DNA from 3 places in the Moorella sp. E308F genome. Region 1 is predicted to be linked to each of the others. Evidence: riboswitches for the same ligand, from Rfam matches in the RefSeq annotation. Region 1 holds a riboswitch; each other region holds the start of a gene.
What was found. Region 1 has a riboswitch for cyclic di-GMP ahead of E308F_RS05930 (methyl-accepting chemotaxis protein). Riboswitches for the same ligand answer to the same signal wherever they lie in the genome.

Region 1 (4,337 bases):
GAAATCAAGCCCTCTGGGGGATTACCAGAGGGCTTAGTATTTGCTTCTATGGCAACCGTGTAGCAGCGATATCCCCCAAAATTGATACTCACCCCGCATACTCCTCAAATCTATGGCGATATTACGGAAGTTCTCATTAAGACCAGCAATAATAGCTGGCGAAAAATTGAAAAATACCATGGGCAGAAACTTACTATAGAGGAGATTCGTGCTCTGCAGTCCCATCGGTGATTATGCCGTGTTTCTAGGGGGATTACTTGCAAACAGCACACTTGGACGGAAATGAAATGGGAAGGTTTAAAGAGTTACGGTAAAACATCGTCTGAGACCTGGAGCGCGGCGATAAAGGCGGCGATGTTCTTGGCCGGGACGCCGGTCCGTTCGGCCAGTAGTTTGACCAGCGGGTCGTCGGCCAGGGAATAATAGTTGGCCAGGGGTAAATGGTCGGTGGCTTTACCGAGCCCTACCAGCTCGTCCAAGGAAACACCAAAAAGCTGGCCAAGTCTAATCAGCGTCTCCAGGCCTGGCTGCTTTGTCCCGCGCTCCCAGTTGGCTACGGTGGGACGCTCTACGCCGACCATCTTGGCCACATCTTCCTGCCGCAGGCCCCTCCGCTGGCGTAACTGCTTTAGAGACTCCCCGAACTTCAGCACGATTATCACCACCTATCTCAATAATTTGCTTCTAGCTTGTTAAATCTTCTGCTCTCTTAGATTTTCATTTTTTATGATGAGGTCCAAGAGGGCAGATGAAGCCTAGTTATTGTGATAATGCGGCATCGCAAAACGAAGGCCTATGTGAGTTTTACCCGTGGCTTGTATGATATGACCAATGGTTAAATTTCCAGCTGCTCATTTATGTTTTTGTAAAAAGTGTTTGATCCTTGCGGTACCTTTGGGACAATCACGGTAGAACCGATAGCGGGGCAGTTTCATCACCTCCTGCACTACCTACTGCCTTTTTACACTTTGAGACAATAACATTTCCAATTCAGGGTCTTGATATTTTACTGCGAGCCTAGGTTTCCAATGGAAACATTATATGCATAGAATCCCGCCCTTACTTAAAATATAACCTATGGAGAACGCTCGCTCACAGCGGAATATTAATAAAGGGACAGTTTAGCATTATGATTAGGATGAAAAACCGTCCCGGAGCTGCAACATAAATATACTTATCCAATTATAACCTTTTAGAAGTGTTGTGAGAAACCCTTTTAAATCACAGCTGGCCGCAGTAGTGGTGCCATTGCTAATAAGGATACGAGGCCGGTTGCCGAACACCTGCCACTAGAATTCATGAGCCTTCATCGTTCGACAAGATTTTTATGTGGGCAGCCATCTTCTATTGACAAGTTCCCAAAAGAGCACATATAATGTTTCCTAAAGGCACAAAAAGGCGAGTGATACGCCTGAAAAGGAGGCAGCCGATGCGCACTGCCCTGCGCAAGGCGCGGCTCAAGGCCGGCCTGACACAATCAGAACTGGCCCACCAGGTGGGGTTGAGACGTGCTTCCTACACCAATATTGAGAAGGGGCACAAAAACCCTTCCGTGAGTACCGCTCTCCGCATCGCCCGGGCCCTTAACCGACCGGTTGAGGAGCTCTTTGCCGACGAGCTCTATGCCTTCCATGGTGCTCGGAGCGGGAGAAGGGCGATGGGCGGTTGATCGTCGGGAGTAAATATTGCCATTGCTGCCGCTGATTATGCATCTGGCCGCGGTCTGGAGCAACACCTTGGAGCCGAACCATGCGCTGGACTTCGGCATCCTCACCCTTAAAATAAAGTCCTGAGCTTTTTAAATAGGGTAACAGACTGGGCAACGTCGACTGCTAGAAGTCGTTGGACATCTTAAGGGGGAGCGAAATATGGTTGATGGCCCATTAACTGAAGAAGAAATTAACGAGCTGTTAGCTGCGTATGAAGAACTAACAAGCCGGATTAGAGAGGGCAAAGTTCTACCGCTCACGGATCTGTCTATACAGGAAGAAACGGTGAATAAGAATAATAAGAATTATTCCTGGGAATAAAGGGTGTACATTTTTGTGAGTAAGCCAGGTAATACCAAAAGTTAAAAAGGTTGTTATCAGACACCGTTAAGGGCAAACCAGTCGAAAGACTGGGGCGCAAAGCCGTGGGCCTAAGGCTTGTATAAGCTATGGCTGTCAGGTTGCCGGTGGACCTTCTTAGAGACGAAGGGAATTATGTTGGCTCTTAGAGGGAACAGGTAACCTGTCCCCTTATTTTTTTGTTAGACGGAAATTATTTTCCTTTACTCAGTATCCTACCCAAACAAAGTTTATATCGAAGGGATACCTTGCGAACCAGACAAGTATCGGTACTTAGGGTTAGAAACGCTCATAAGTTTTTTAACGGGACAGTTTGCCCGAGGTATTGTTTTTGGAGAAATGGGCAAGGAGGGATGGCTACATGAAAAATGGAAATAAACGGATAAATAGTTGAAAATAGCATTTAAATTTATTTAATAACACTTAAAATATTAAATTCAGGAGGACTGATAACCATGGCTATTGATGCCACCAAAACACTAGAGCCATTACCTTCTGCTAGTCGAGGGATATACAGCGATACCAGTAAGAGTGGAGCAGTCAAAGAAAGTGACAAAAAGGAAATGGAGTTACGGAGGAGGCAGGCACGTACTTTTGCGAAGCAACAACAGATTGCCGAGCGGATAGCCAGCGCGACGGAACAACTTTCTTCTGGCGTAGAAGAGGCTTCCAATGCAGTAGAAGAATTGCGCACTGCCATGGAGCAGATAGCCAGCGGAGCACAAGAGGCCAGCGGTGCTACCCAGCAGTCCCTGTCCGCTATTCAGGTTATTGGCGAAGCTGCCAAGGTGTCGGTAAAGCAGACCCGGGAATCTCTCACTCGTTGTGAAGCCATTAGAAACCTGGTGAGCCGCACGAGTGAGGATATTGAGGTCCTGATACAAGGGGTAGACGCCAGCGCCGCCAGGAGCGAGGAGTCGGCTATGCTGGTAGCAAAGCTGGAAGAAGAAGCGTCCAAGATTGGCGAGATTGTCCGCACCGTGGTAAGGATAGCTGACCAGACCAACCTTCTAGCCCTGAACGCTGCGATTGAGGCGGCGCGGGCTGGGGAGCACGGCCGCGGGTTTGCTGTAGTGGCGGACGAGGTAAGAACCTTGGCAGAGACTTCCGAGAAAGCGGCCAGCGACATTCGGAAGATAGTCGGTAGCGTGCAGGAAGACGTGCGAACGGTGGCTGAAGCCATCAACAAGGCGGCTGAGGTAGCCAGGGGTGAGACGGAAAAAGGCAAGGCCATCACGGAAGAGCTTAAGAAGATAGCCGCTTCTGTAGCCAATGTAGTGGAAGGAGCTACCAGAATCGAGCAGCTGGTCACGGAAGTAGAAAAAGCGGTAGCCGAGTTCCAGAAAGGTAGTGAACAGATAGCTGCTAATGCTGAGGAGCAGGCCAGCGCCGCCGAGCAGGCCTTGCAGGGGGTTCAACAACAGGTCCAGGCACTAAACGAAATAAGCAATAATAGCAATAATTTAGCAGATTTAGCTGATGAACTCAAGCATTCGACCGATGTGGTCAAGTCAGCAGAGGGCCTGGCGGCGGCGGCAGAAGAACTATCCTCGGCCATTGAGGAGGCCAGCCGTTCGGCAGAAGAGATTAATGCGGCCCTAAATCAGATGGCGAAATCGGCAGAGCAGCAGGCTTCAGCGTCCGAGGAAGCCTCCGTCGCCATCAAGCAGATCGAAAAATCGATGGGAGTAATTGCGAAGGAGGCCGATGATTCCAGAGCGGCAGCAAAGGAGCTCAGCGACTTGCTGGCTGCAAATAAAGTCAGGGTAAATGAGCTGATTAAAGGCATCAGGCAGGCAGCAGCAACCAACCTTGAGAACGTACAGAAAGTTAACCAGCTGGAGCGGAACGCCCGCATGATCGACAAGATAGTAGACACCATTGCGAGCGTAAGCATCCAGACCAACATGCTGGCAGTAAGCGGCGCTATTGAGTCAGCCCGGGCGGGTGAATACGGCAAGGGGTTCGCGGTAGTAGCTTCAGACATCCGGAACCTTGCCCAGGAGAGTGCCCGCAATGCTGAGCAGATTAAGGAAATGGTAAAGGGTATTCAAGAGCAAGTAATGAACGTACTCCGGGACATTACTACTATTGGAGATGTAGTTCAAAAGGAAGCGGAAAAAGCTCAAAAGACAACGTCCGACCTTGACCTTATCGAAGCCGATATGCGGGTGGTCGTAGAAGGGGTGGAAACGGTTAAAAAGCAGGCTGATGAAAGCCTCCTGAGGGTGGAAGAAGCAGCCAAAGGAGTAGAACAGATAGCCACGT
Region 2 (4,337 bases), on a different contig from region 1:
AGGCACCGGCCACGGCCCTGAAAGAGGCGGCCGTAGCTGCCGGTATGGTGCCTTTGATCGAGGACGGTTTGGAAAAAGTCCGCCAGGGGATTACCACGGTGAGTGAAGTCCTGCGTGTTTCCCTGGGCGGTTTGTAAAGACCAGACTGTACTGTCCCGGGTGGCATATACTTCCATTGATCTTGAATTCATAGTTCTGCCCTTTGCAGTTAGCCCGGCACTATACGTTGTTTATTAACATTGGTAGCAGTTGGCTATTAAAAATCCTTGCGTTTGTTATCCTGGCTTTATCCGGGAGGATTAAAATGTTCGACATTGAAACCATCCTGCGGGCGGCGGCTGCCGCCGGGGCCTCCGATGTCCATCTCTCTGTCGGCCTGCCGCCGGTTTTCCGGGTCCACGGCGAACTCCAAGTCCAGCGCCAGTGGGAGCCCCTGGATTCCGGAATGACAGCCAGCCTGGTACGGCCTATGGTGGGCGAGAGGTGGGAGGTATTGCAAGAGCGGGGAGAAATAGACCTGGCTTACTCCCTGCCCGGCGTAAGCCGTTTCCGGGTGAATGTCTTTCACCAGCGGGGAAGCGTTAGCGCAGCCATCCGCCTTATACCCAGGGAGATACCCAGCCTGGAAACCCTGGGATTACCGCCGGTGGTGGCCGAGCTGGCGGAACGACAGCACGGCCTGGTCCTGGTGACGGGGCCGACGGGTAGCGGCAAGTCCACCACTCTGGCGGCCATGGTGGATAAAATCAACCGGGAACGCAGCTGCCATATTATTACCCTGGAAGACCCCATTGAATACCTGCACCAGCACCGCCGTAGCATCGTCAACCAGCGGGAAGTGGGTTCAGATACCCGTTCCTTTGCCAGTGCCCTGCGGGCCGCCCTGCGCCAGGACCCTGATGTTATCCTGGTCGGCGAGATGCGGGATTTGGAGACTATTGCCACGGCCATCACGGCCGCGGAAACGGGTCACCTGGTCCTGGCGACTTTACATACCAGCAGTGCCATCCAGAGCATTGACCGGATCATTGACGTTTTCCCGCCCCACCAGCAGGGGCAGGTCCGCATCCAGCTGGCCGACACCCTGGAAGGGGTTATCACCCAGCAGCTTTTACCGCGGGCCGACAGGAAGGGCCGGGTGGCAGCCGTGGAAGTGCTGATTGCTACCCCGGCTGTTAAGAATCTCATCCGCGAGGGTAAAACCCACCAGATTGTTTCCAGCATGCAGACGGGAGCCCGCTACGGCATGCAGACCATGGACATGGCTCTGCGGCAGCTGGTCACCAGGGGTATGATAGCGGATAGAGAATTAAATAATGGTTAACGGCGCCAGGATTAGCAGGAATTTGCCTTTTTATGACGAATAAATGTCCATATATCCTCGTTCAAGGCAAACCCGGCGAAAGCCGGGGGCGCAAAGCTACGGGCCTGTAGACGCTGTCATGGCCGCCGGGCTGCCGGGGAAGAGTTCTATCTTTCCCTGTTGCCGGTGGCTATTTATATTTTGGAGGGAAAGCATGAATTTTGCCTACCGGGGAAGGGATGCCAGGGGGAATGCAGTTAGCGGGACAATTGAAGCGGAAAGCCAGGAACTGGCCATCCGGGAACTGCGCCGGCAGGGGATTTTTATTACTTACTGCCGGCCGGCGGTTGTAACCCCAGCCCGGGAATGGCGGCGCCTTTTCCGGCGGCCGGTATCCCGTCGCGACCTGGCCCTCTTCAGCCGCCAGCTGGCGACCATGCTGGGGGCTGGCCTGCCGATTGTGACGGCCTTGCATATTTTACAGCGACAGGCAGAAAATCCTTCCCTGCGAGAAAGTATCGGTATGCTTCTCCAGGACCTGGAGTCCGGGGAGGCCTTTTACCGGGCGCTGGAACGGCAGCCCCGGGTCTTCCCGCCTATCTTCATCCATACCGTCGAGGCCGGGGAGCTGGGCGGGGCCCTGGACGAGACCCTGGAGCGCCTGGCCGGGCACCTGGAACGGGAACATGAAGTAGAGGAAAAGGTCAAGTCGGCCCTGACCTACCCGGCGATAGTCAGCATGGTTGCCCTCCTGGTAGTTATTTTTCTCCTGACTTATGTCCTGCCTTCCTTCCAGGTCATGTTGAACAGCCTGCAGGTGCCCCTGCCCTGGCCGACGCGCCTGGTTCTGGGGCTAAGTGAATGGTTACGGCGCTTGTGGCCTTTTCTGGTCTTTTTCCTGGCCGGCGCCGGTTACGGGTTTTACCGCTGGCAGCAAAGGCCAGCGGGGCGCTACCAGGTCGACCGTTTATTCCTTCGTTTACCAATTTTCGGTCCCCTGCATCATAAGGCGGTTCTATCTCGTTTCAGCCGCACCCTGGGTACCCTCCTGCACAGCGGTGTACCGGTCCTGCTGGCCCTGGAAATAGTTCGGCGTACGGTGGGCAATGCTGTGGTGGCCGGCGCGGTGGAGCGGGCGGCAGAAAGCGTTCGCGACGGGCAGAGCCTGGCGACTCCACTGGAAGCGAGCGGCGTCTTCCCTCCCATGGTGGTGGAGATGATTACGGTAGGCGAGGAAACTGGGGCCCTGGATGCCATGCTCGAACGAGTGGCGGGTCTTTATGAGCAGGAGGTGGAGGCGGTCGTGGCCCGCCTGGCTTCACTGATAGAACCCGTCCTCATCGTCGGCCTCGGCAGCATAGTAGGGCTTATCGTAATTTCGGTCTTTCTTCCCTACTTTCAGATGCTGGGCGGCATAAGGTAGAGGCGCGCGGGGTATCTTTTTTCTCATTTTGCCGGTGGCTATCCTAGCAGCCTGCCCTCATGACAATGCCCTGGCCGGCGGTTCCATGTCGAGGAGTGCAAGGATAACTCTGCGTACTGCCGCGTTTGAGATCGGGGATAATAATGCGGGTAAGAGGGGGGTGATTTACTTGTAGGTTTCCCCGGCGGGCTGGCAGCAGGAAAGTAAAAAGCGCAGGCAAAAAAATCAGGGAGGTTGATTGATTGATGTGGCAGAGACTGAAAAAGGCGCGGGACCAGCGGGGTTTCACCCTGGTGGAGCTTCTTGTTGTTATTGCCATTATCGGCATTTTGGCCGCCATCGTCGCCCCCAACGCCTTCAAGGCCATCGAAAAGGGCAAGGTGGCGGCCGCCGAAGCGGACTACAAGGCGATTAAGGCGGCAGCGCTGAATTATTATACCGATACAGGCGTTTGGCCAGTAGATGGTATTGGAGGAAGTAGTAACAATAATATAGTCCATTTTGTAGGCCCAAGTTCTAGCGTAAGCGTAACTGGCTGGAACGGCCCCTATCTGGAGCGCTGGCCGAGCAAGAACCCGTGGGGCGGAAGTTATGTCTATAATAATGACGAAGATAAAGATTGGGACGGAGATGGCAACGAAGATGCTGCTAGGTATTTGACACTTGATAGTGTACCGGACAGCGCTTCCGACAAATTGCTAGCTGACCTGGGCGATAGTGTGGTTCTCCAGGATAACAATGGAGTACACATTTTAATTTCCAGAGACTAAGTGTCTCCTCAGTACACTAAAGTTTTAAGATGTATTGCTTTTTAAGTGCTGCCGGCGCCCTCCGGCGCCGGCAGCGAACAGCCCCGGCCGGAAGCTGTGCGCCCTGTTGCGACGGGGGTGAAGTAGTGAAACCGGATCATCTTTTCCCGGTTAAGGATGTGAACCATTGATGTTCTGTTTGCCGGACGTGCGCCGGGACAGCCGCGGCTTCACCCTGGTAGAGCTTTTGGTGGTCATCGCCATCATCGGGGTGCTGGCGACCGTCGTTGCTCCCAGCGCCTTCAGGGCGGTGGAAAAGGCGAAGATATCGCGGGTGGTCGCCGATGTGCGGGCCATAAAGGCGGCCGGTTATGCCTATTACGCCGATACCGGTGATTGGCCGAAGGCGGGGCAGGATTCCTACGATCGCCCCTACGACCAAGGAGACGAATATGGCTTCCTTTACTTCGTAAAGTCTGACGGCAGCACCGGCTGGAACGGGCCGTACCTGGAGAAGCCGCCCGGCACCACGCCCTGGGGCGGCCATTATCGCTACTGGAAGAGTGTAATACCCAGCGGTAGTGTCTATGACGCCGCGGGCAACCAGATTCCAGTTAACAACACCAAATGCGCTGTAGTTACTATCGGCGGCTTCCCTGACCAGGGTATCCGCGACGCCGTAGACTGGCGCATCAGGGAGAGTGTTGGTTACTCCTATGTGGGAGAGGAAAACGGCACGTACTACATCTCGGTGATCATCTGGATGGAGGGGTTATAGCGCCGGCGCGCTTGTCGTTTGGGTAATAGGCGTCTGTCGTGTAGTTGGGCTTGCCATAAATGTGGTAGAAGGGAAAAGTATGTT
Region 3 (4,337 bases), on a different contig from region 1:
GCTGAAAAGGGCGTGCGTATGCTGGATGCGCCGGTGAGCGGCGGCGAACCCAAGGCCATCGACGGAACTTTGTCGATAATGGTCGGAGGCAAACAGGAAGACTTTGATGAATGTTATAATATATTAAAGGCCATGGGATCTTCCGTGGTCCGCGTCGGTGACATCGGCGCCGGCAATGTGACCAAACTGGCGAACCAAATTATTGTCGCCCTAAATATTGCCGCCATGTCCGAGGCCCTGGTCCTGGCCACCAAAGCCGGCGTTGACCCGGAACTGGTCTACCAGGCCATCCGCGGCGGCCTGGCCGGGAGTACGGTCCTGGACGCCAAGGCGCCCCTGGTGCTGGCCGGTCAGTTTAAGCCCGGTTTCCGGATTAACTTGCATATTAAAGACCTGGCCAATGCCATGGCTGCCGGGCATGAGGTGGGAGTTCCCCTGCCGCTCACCTCTGTTGTTATGGAAATTCTGCAAGCCTTAAAGGTTGATGGCTTGGGTGACGCCGACCACGGAGCCATCATTCGCTTTTACGAAAAACTGGCACAAGTTGAGGCAAGAAAGCATTAGTGGTCCCCCTTTGCGAGGTCCAGGCTGCCTGTAAGCCGCCTGGACCTTTATGCCAAAAACTTGAAAGGGCATGATGTGGAGAATGATCCGAACTTGAGCGGTGCCAGAGGGGCAATAGGACAGCGAGGTCTTAGTGGAAACATTTTGGTATAGGTGCGTGAATAACCATGAAAGACGGGCTAATCATCCGCAAGAAGAAAATGTATGAAGAAGTGGTGGAGCGCATTACCCGGTTGATTAAGAGCGGGGAGTATAAAGTGGGGGACCGCTTGCCGCCCGTTCAAGAATTGAGCGAAATGTTCGGTGTCGGTACCCCCACTTTAAGGGAAGGCCTCTCTGTCCTGGCCTCCAGCGGCATCCTGGAGATAAGGCACGGTAATGGCATTTATGTCAAGCGCTTTCCCTTGGAACCAGAGGACCTGATGGCCAAATTAAACGAGGTAGAATACCAGCAGTTGCTCTCCTGGGTTGAGTTTCGCCGGGCGCTGGAAGCCGAGGCTGCTGCCCTGGCCGCCGAAAGGAGCGACGAGGCGGATTTAGAGGCCATGGAAGCGGCAGAAATAAGGCTGGAAGAGGAGATAACCAGGGGAGAAATCACCATCGAACCTGACTACCAGTTTCACAACAGCATAGCTTTAGCCACCAAGAATCCTATATTTATCCAGACTTCTACCACTATAGAGCATATTATTCGGCAGTATTTTCATTTGAGTTTACGCTACGGCAGGACCTTGCCCTGGCACCGGGAATTGGTGGTGACTGAACACCGGAAAATATTGGAGAACATCCGCAAGAGACGACCGCGAGAAGCGCGCAATGCCATGCTGGAGCACCTCAACAACGTCTCCGGACGGGTGAAGCTTTTAGAGAGCCTGGCCGGGGGTAAGCAAATTGATGATCGTTAAGATGCGTTACTTAATCAAACCGGAGTATAAATTTAATTCATTTTTAAAGAGGGCTTAATACAATTATAACCCTGGCGTGCTATTATAAAAGCGAGCAAAGCCCTCTGACCTCCTTTTTAATATATACCCTACCACACCCGGATTGCCCGGGTTGTTTTTTTATTGCCCCAAAAAGTGGTATATTTTGCAGGAAAAAAAGCATTAATGTCGAATAGCGTAAAGGGTTACCGCTAAAGGCAAACCCCACCGAAAGGGGGGGACGCAAAGCCATGGGTCTAAGGCTTTTACGAGCTAAGATCGCCAGGCTGCCGGTACTTTGATGCTGCTGCAATTTTTAAGCATGAAGACAGGGGCGGCCTTTGGCGATGAGGCTGTCCTTTATTTTTTGTCTTCCATGAGGGTTGCTTCGCGCATGTGATCATTGCCGGGAAGGGGTAAAATTAATGAATAAAACCATAGGGTTATTGTCCGATGGCCTGCCGGGATAAACTCGTTAACCAGGAAGTACTGGAAGCCCTCCTGGACGATTACCTGCGCCGTAAGACTTTGCCGGCAACCTATAAAAACTATCTTTTGAGGTTAATCGAAGGCCAGGTTAACATACTCGTTCACAATCTTTTACAAATGGTTGATGGCGAGGGCGTTAATGAACCTGGCCGCTGCGTTAAATTGTCACAGCCCGGTGGGCAGAAAACGGCTCTATGTCAATAGTTGTGGGATTAAATTTTGAGGGCAACATCCCAGGAAAATTTTCTTGATGAAATGATTACGATTCCTAAAACCAAAACTTAATCGTTTCAGCATTTTGCTTAAAGTATTCTTGCCTTCTATATAACCATTGGTGTACCGGCGGCCTTGCTGGGTGTATCTAACCAGGTTTAATATTTCTGACCTCCAGAACTTAATAGTACGAGCCCATACCCGTCCCTCTACATTTTCAGCGCATTCTGCATTTATAAGCCAACGGCTTAAGGCAATTTCTGCCTCTTCAACCCGGTCCATCTTTATGATTTGTCTTAAATCTTCTTTTAGCTGGTATAGTTCATAGAGGGACGGGTATTTATTCTTAATTTCTTCTAGCTGCTGTTGTTGTCTGGAAGTAAGTTTTTCTTTAGCCTTGAGCAAGGGTAGGCGAGGTATATTCTCCTTGCCTGCTTCTTGCTCTATCTTGCGTGCTTCATTTAAGCGACGGTTGGCATCCTGAATTACATGGAAAGGGTCTACTATTATCCTGGCTGAAGGAAAGATTGCTTTTATTAACTTGCGCCAGGAGTCTTTCATGTCAATTACTACTGCTTCTACTTTAACCCCGGCTTTTTTGAGCCCCTCCAGGTAAGCCTTTATAGTTGCTTTCCTGTCATCACCCAAAATCGTCAAAGGCCTCTTATCCGGTTCCAGGCGCCCTACTACGCATACATAATCATTCCCGCTAAAGGACAGTTCATCTAAGGTTAAGACTATGGGCTCTTGAGTATCATCTGCTGGAAGACCGGACTGGATATACTTGTCTAGTAATCTTATAACCCTATTAGGAGTAAGGTGTAATATTCGGGCTGCATAGGTAAAGCTCATCCTCTGGGCATAATACACTACTGTCTGCACTCCTAGTTTTGTAAATCTGGCCCAGGGGATGGTATTCGGAGGACGAAGGGTAAAAGTCTTATGACAATGGTAACACTTATACCGTACAGGAACCCAGGATAAAAAAATCCATCTCCCGTATAAAAAAGCGTGACGAATTTTCCTTTCTTGGGGCTTCCGGTTCTTCTTTAAAATGCCGTGCTTATGTAATTTGCCTTTGTTACATGCAGGGCATAATGCTGGCGGCTCTAGCGTCACCCTTAACACAATATCTTTACGTTCCTGCCGTTCTCCTAAAATGGACTGGAGTATTTTATCAAAATTCTCTTGTCCCTTGAGGGTGATCGTGCTATTCTTATTCATGGGGGCACTCCTTTCCTAATGGGGTTTTTGTTTGCTAACATTTGATTTGGATGTGCCCCCCTCTTTTTCCTCCTTTAACTTCTAAAATCTCTTCTCCTCTGTCCTTCTATCTCTTCCTATCCCCTCCCACACTTTTTATTATAGAGCCGCAGAAAACTTGACAGAACCGGAGCTATCTGTTAATATATCGCTACGGAAAGCGTGGTAGTGCCTGAATAACGGGCGGAAGTAGCTCAGCGGTAGAGCATCGCCTTGCCAAGGCGAGGGTCGCGGGTTCAAATCCCGTCTTCCGCTCCATATTTTTGGCTTGGGGGGACCTCGGATCGGGTTTTTACCTGTCCGAGGTGTTATTCTACTAGCTTGTTTTTTAGTAGGCGCGGCAGGAAAAGGTAGACAAAGCGGCGAAATAAAATTGCTGATAGTATTTTATGCTAAATGGATGGTCATAATGAATGGCGTCCAGTAGTCGGGAGCAGGGAGGAGCAAGTAGGTAATGAAGGCTACCGTCGAGAAGTTAGATAAGCATCAGGTACTTCTGGAAATTGAAGTTGAAGCACCCAGGGTACAGAAAGCCCTGGATCAAGCTTACCGCCGCCTGGTAAAGCGGGTAAACATCCCGGGTTTCAGGAAAGGCAAGGCACCGCGTTTTATCCTGGAACGGTATATCGGCAAAGAGCCTATCTATAATGAGGCGGTAGAAATTGTTATTCCACCGGCCTATAAAGAAGCAGTAGCCGAGCACCAGCTGGAACCCATCGATCACCCTGAAGTGGAAATAGTCAAGGTGGAAGAGGGCGAGCCTTTAATCTTCAAGGCCAGAGTAGAAGTCAAGCCGGAAGTCCACCTCGGCACCTACAAAGGCTTGGAAGTGGAACGGCCGGAAGTAAAAGTTAGCGAGGAGGATATCGACGCCTATCTGAAAAG

Region 2: it holds a riboswitch for cyclic di-GMP, as region 1 does, so the genes downstream of both, E308F_RS11235 (type II secretion system F family protein) here and E308F_RS05930 (methyl-accepting chemotaxis protein) in region 1, are expected to answer to the same signal.
Region 3: it holds a riboswitch for cyclic di-GMP, as region 1 does, so the genes downstream of both, E308F_RS13305 (hypothetical protein) here and E308F_RS05930 (methyl-accepting chemotaxis protein) in region 1, are expected to answer to the same signal.

Annotation. Positions count from the first base shown of each region.
Region 1 covers NZ_BJKN01000001.1:1,175,855-1,180,191, forward strand. The annotation lists gene E308F_RS05920 (helix-turn-helix transcriptional regulator) at 306-653, opposite strand; gene E308F_RS05925 (helix-turn-helix transcriptional regulator) at 1,430-1,669, shown strand; gene E308F_RS15775 (hypothetical protein) at 1,869-2,030, shown strand; cyclic di-GMP riboswitch class I at 2,092-2,178, shown strand; gene E308F_RS05930 (methyl-accepting chemotaxis protein) at 2,525-4,337, shown strand, end outside.
Region 2 covers NZ_BJKN01000002.1:940,818-945,154, reverse strand. The annotation lists gene E308F_RS11245 (GspE/PulE family protein) at 1-137, shown strand, start outside; gene E308F_RS11240 (type IV pilus twitching motility protein PilT) at 305-1,324, shown strand; cyclic di-GMP riboswitch class I at 1,380-1,462, shown strand; gene E308F_RS11235 (type II secretion system F family protein) at 1,518-2,726, shown strand; gene E308F_RS11230 (prepilin-type N-terminal cleavage/methylation domain-containing protein) at 2,972-3,496, shown strand; gene E308F_RS11225 (type II secretion system protein) at 3,666-4,253, shown strand; gene E308F_RS11220 (prepilin peptidase) at 4,333-4,337, shown strand, end outside.
Region 3 covers NZ_BJKN01000003.1:120,059-124,395, forward strand. The annotation lists gene garR (2-hydroxy-3-oxopropionate reductase) at 1-564, shown strand, start outside; gene E308F_RS13300 (FadR/GntR family transcriptional regulator) at 732-1,469, shown strand; cyclic di-GMP riboswitch class I at 1,695-1,782, shown strand; gene E308F_RS13305 (hypothetical protein) at 1,941-2,180, shown strand; gene E308F_RS13310 (ISL3 family transposase) at 2,169-3,413, opposite strand; tRNA gene E308F_RS13315 (tRNA-Gly) at 3,636-3,710, shown strand; gene tig (trigger factor) at 3,907-4,337, shown strand, end outside.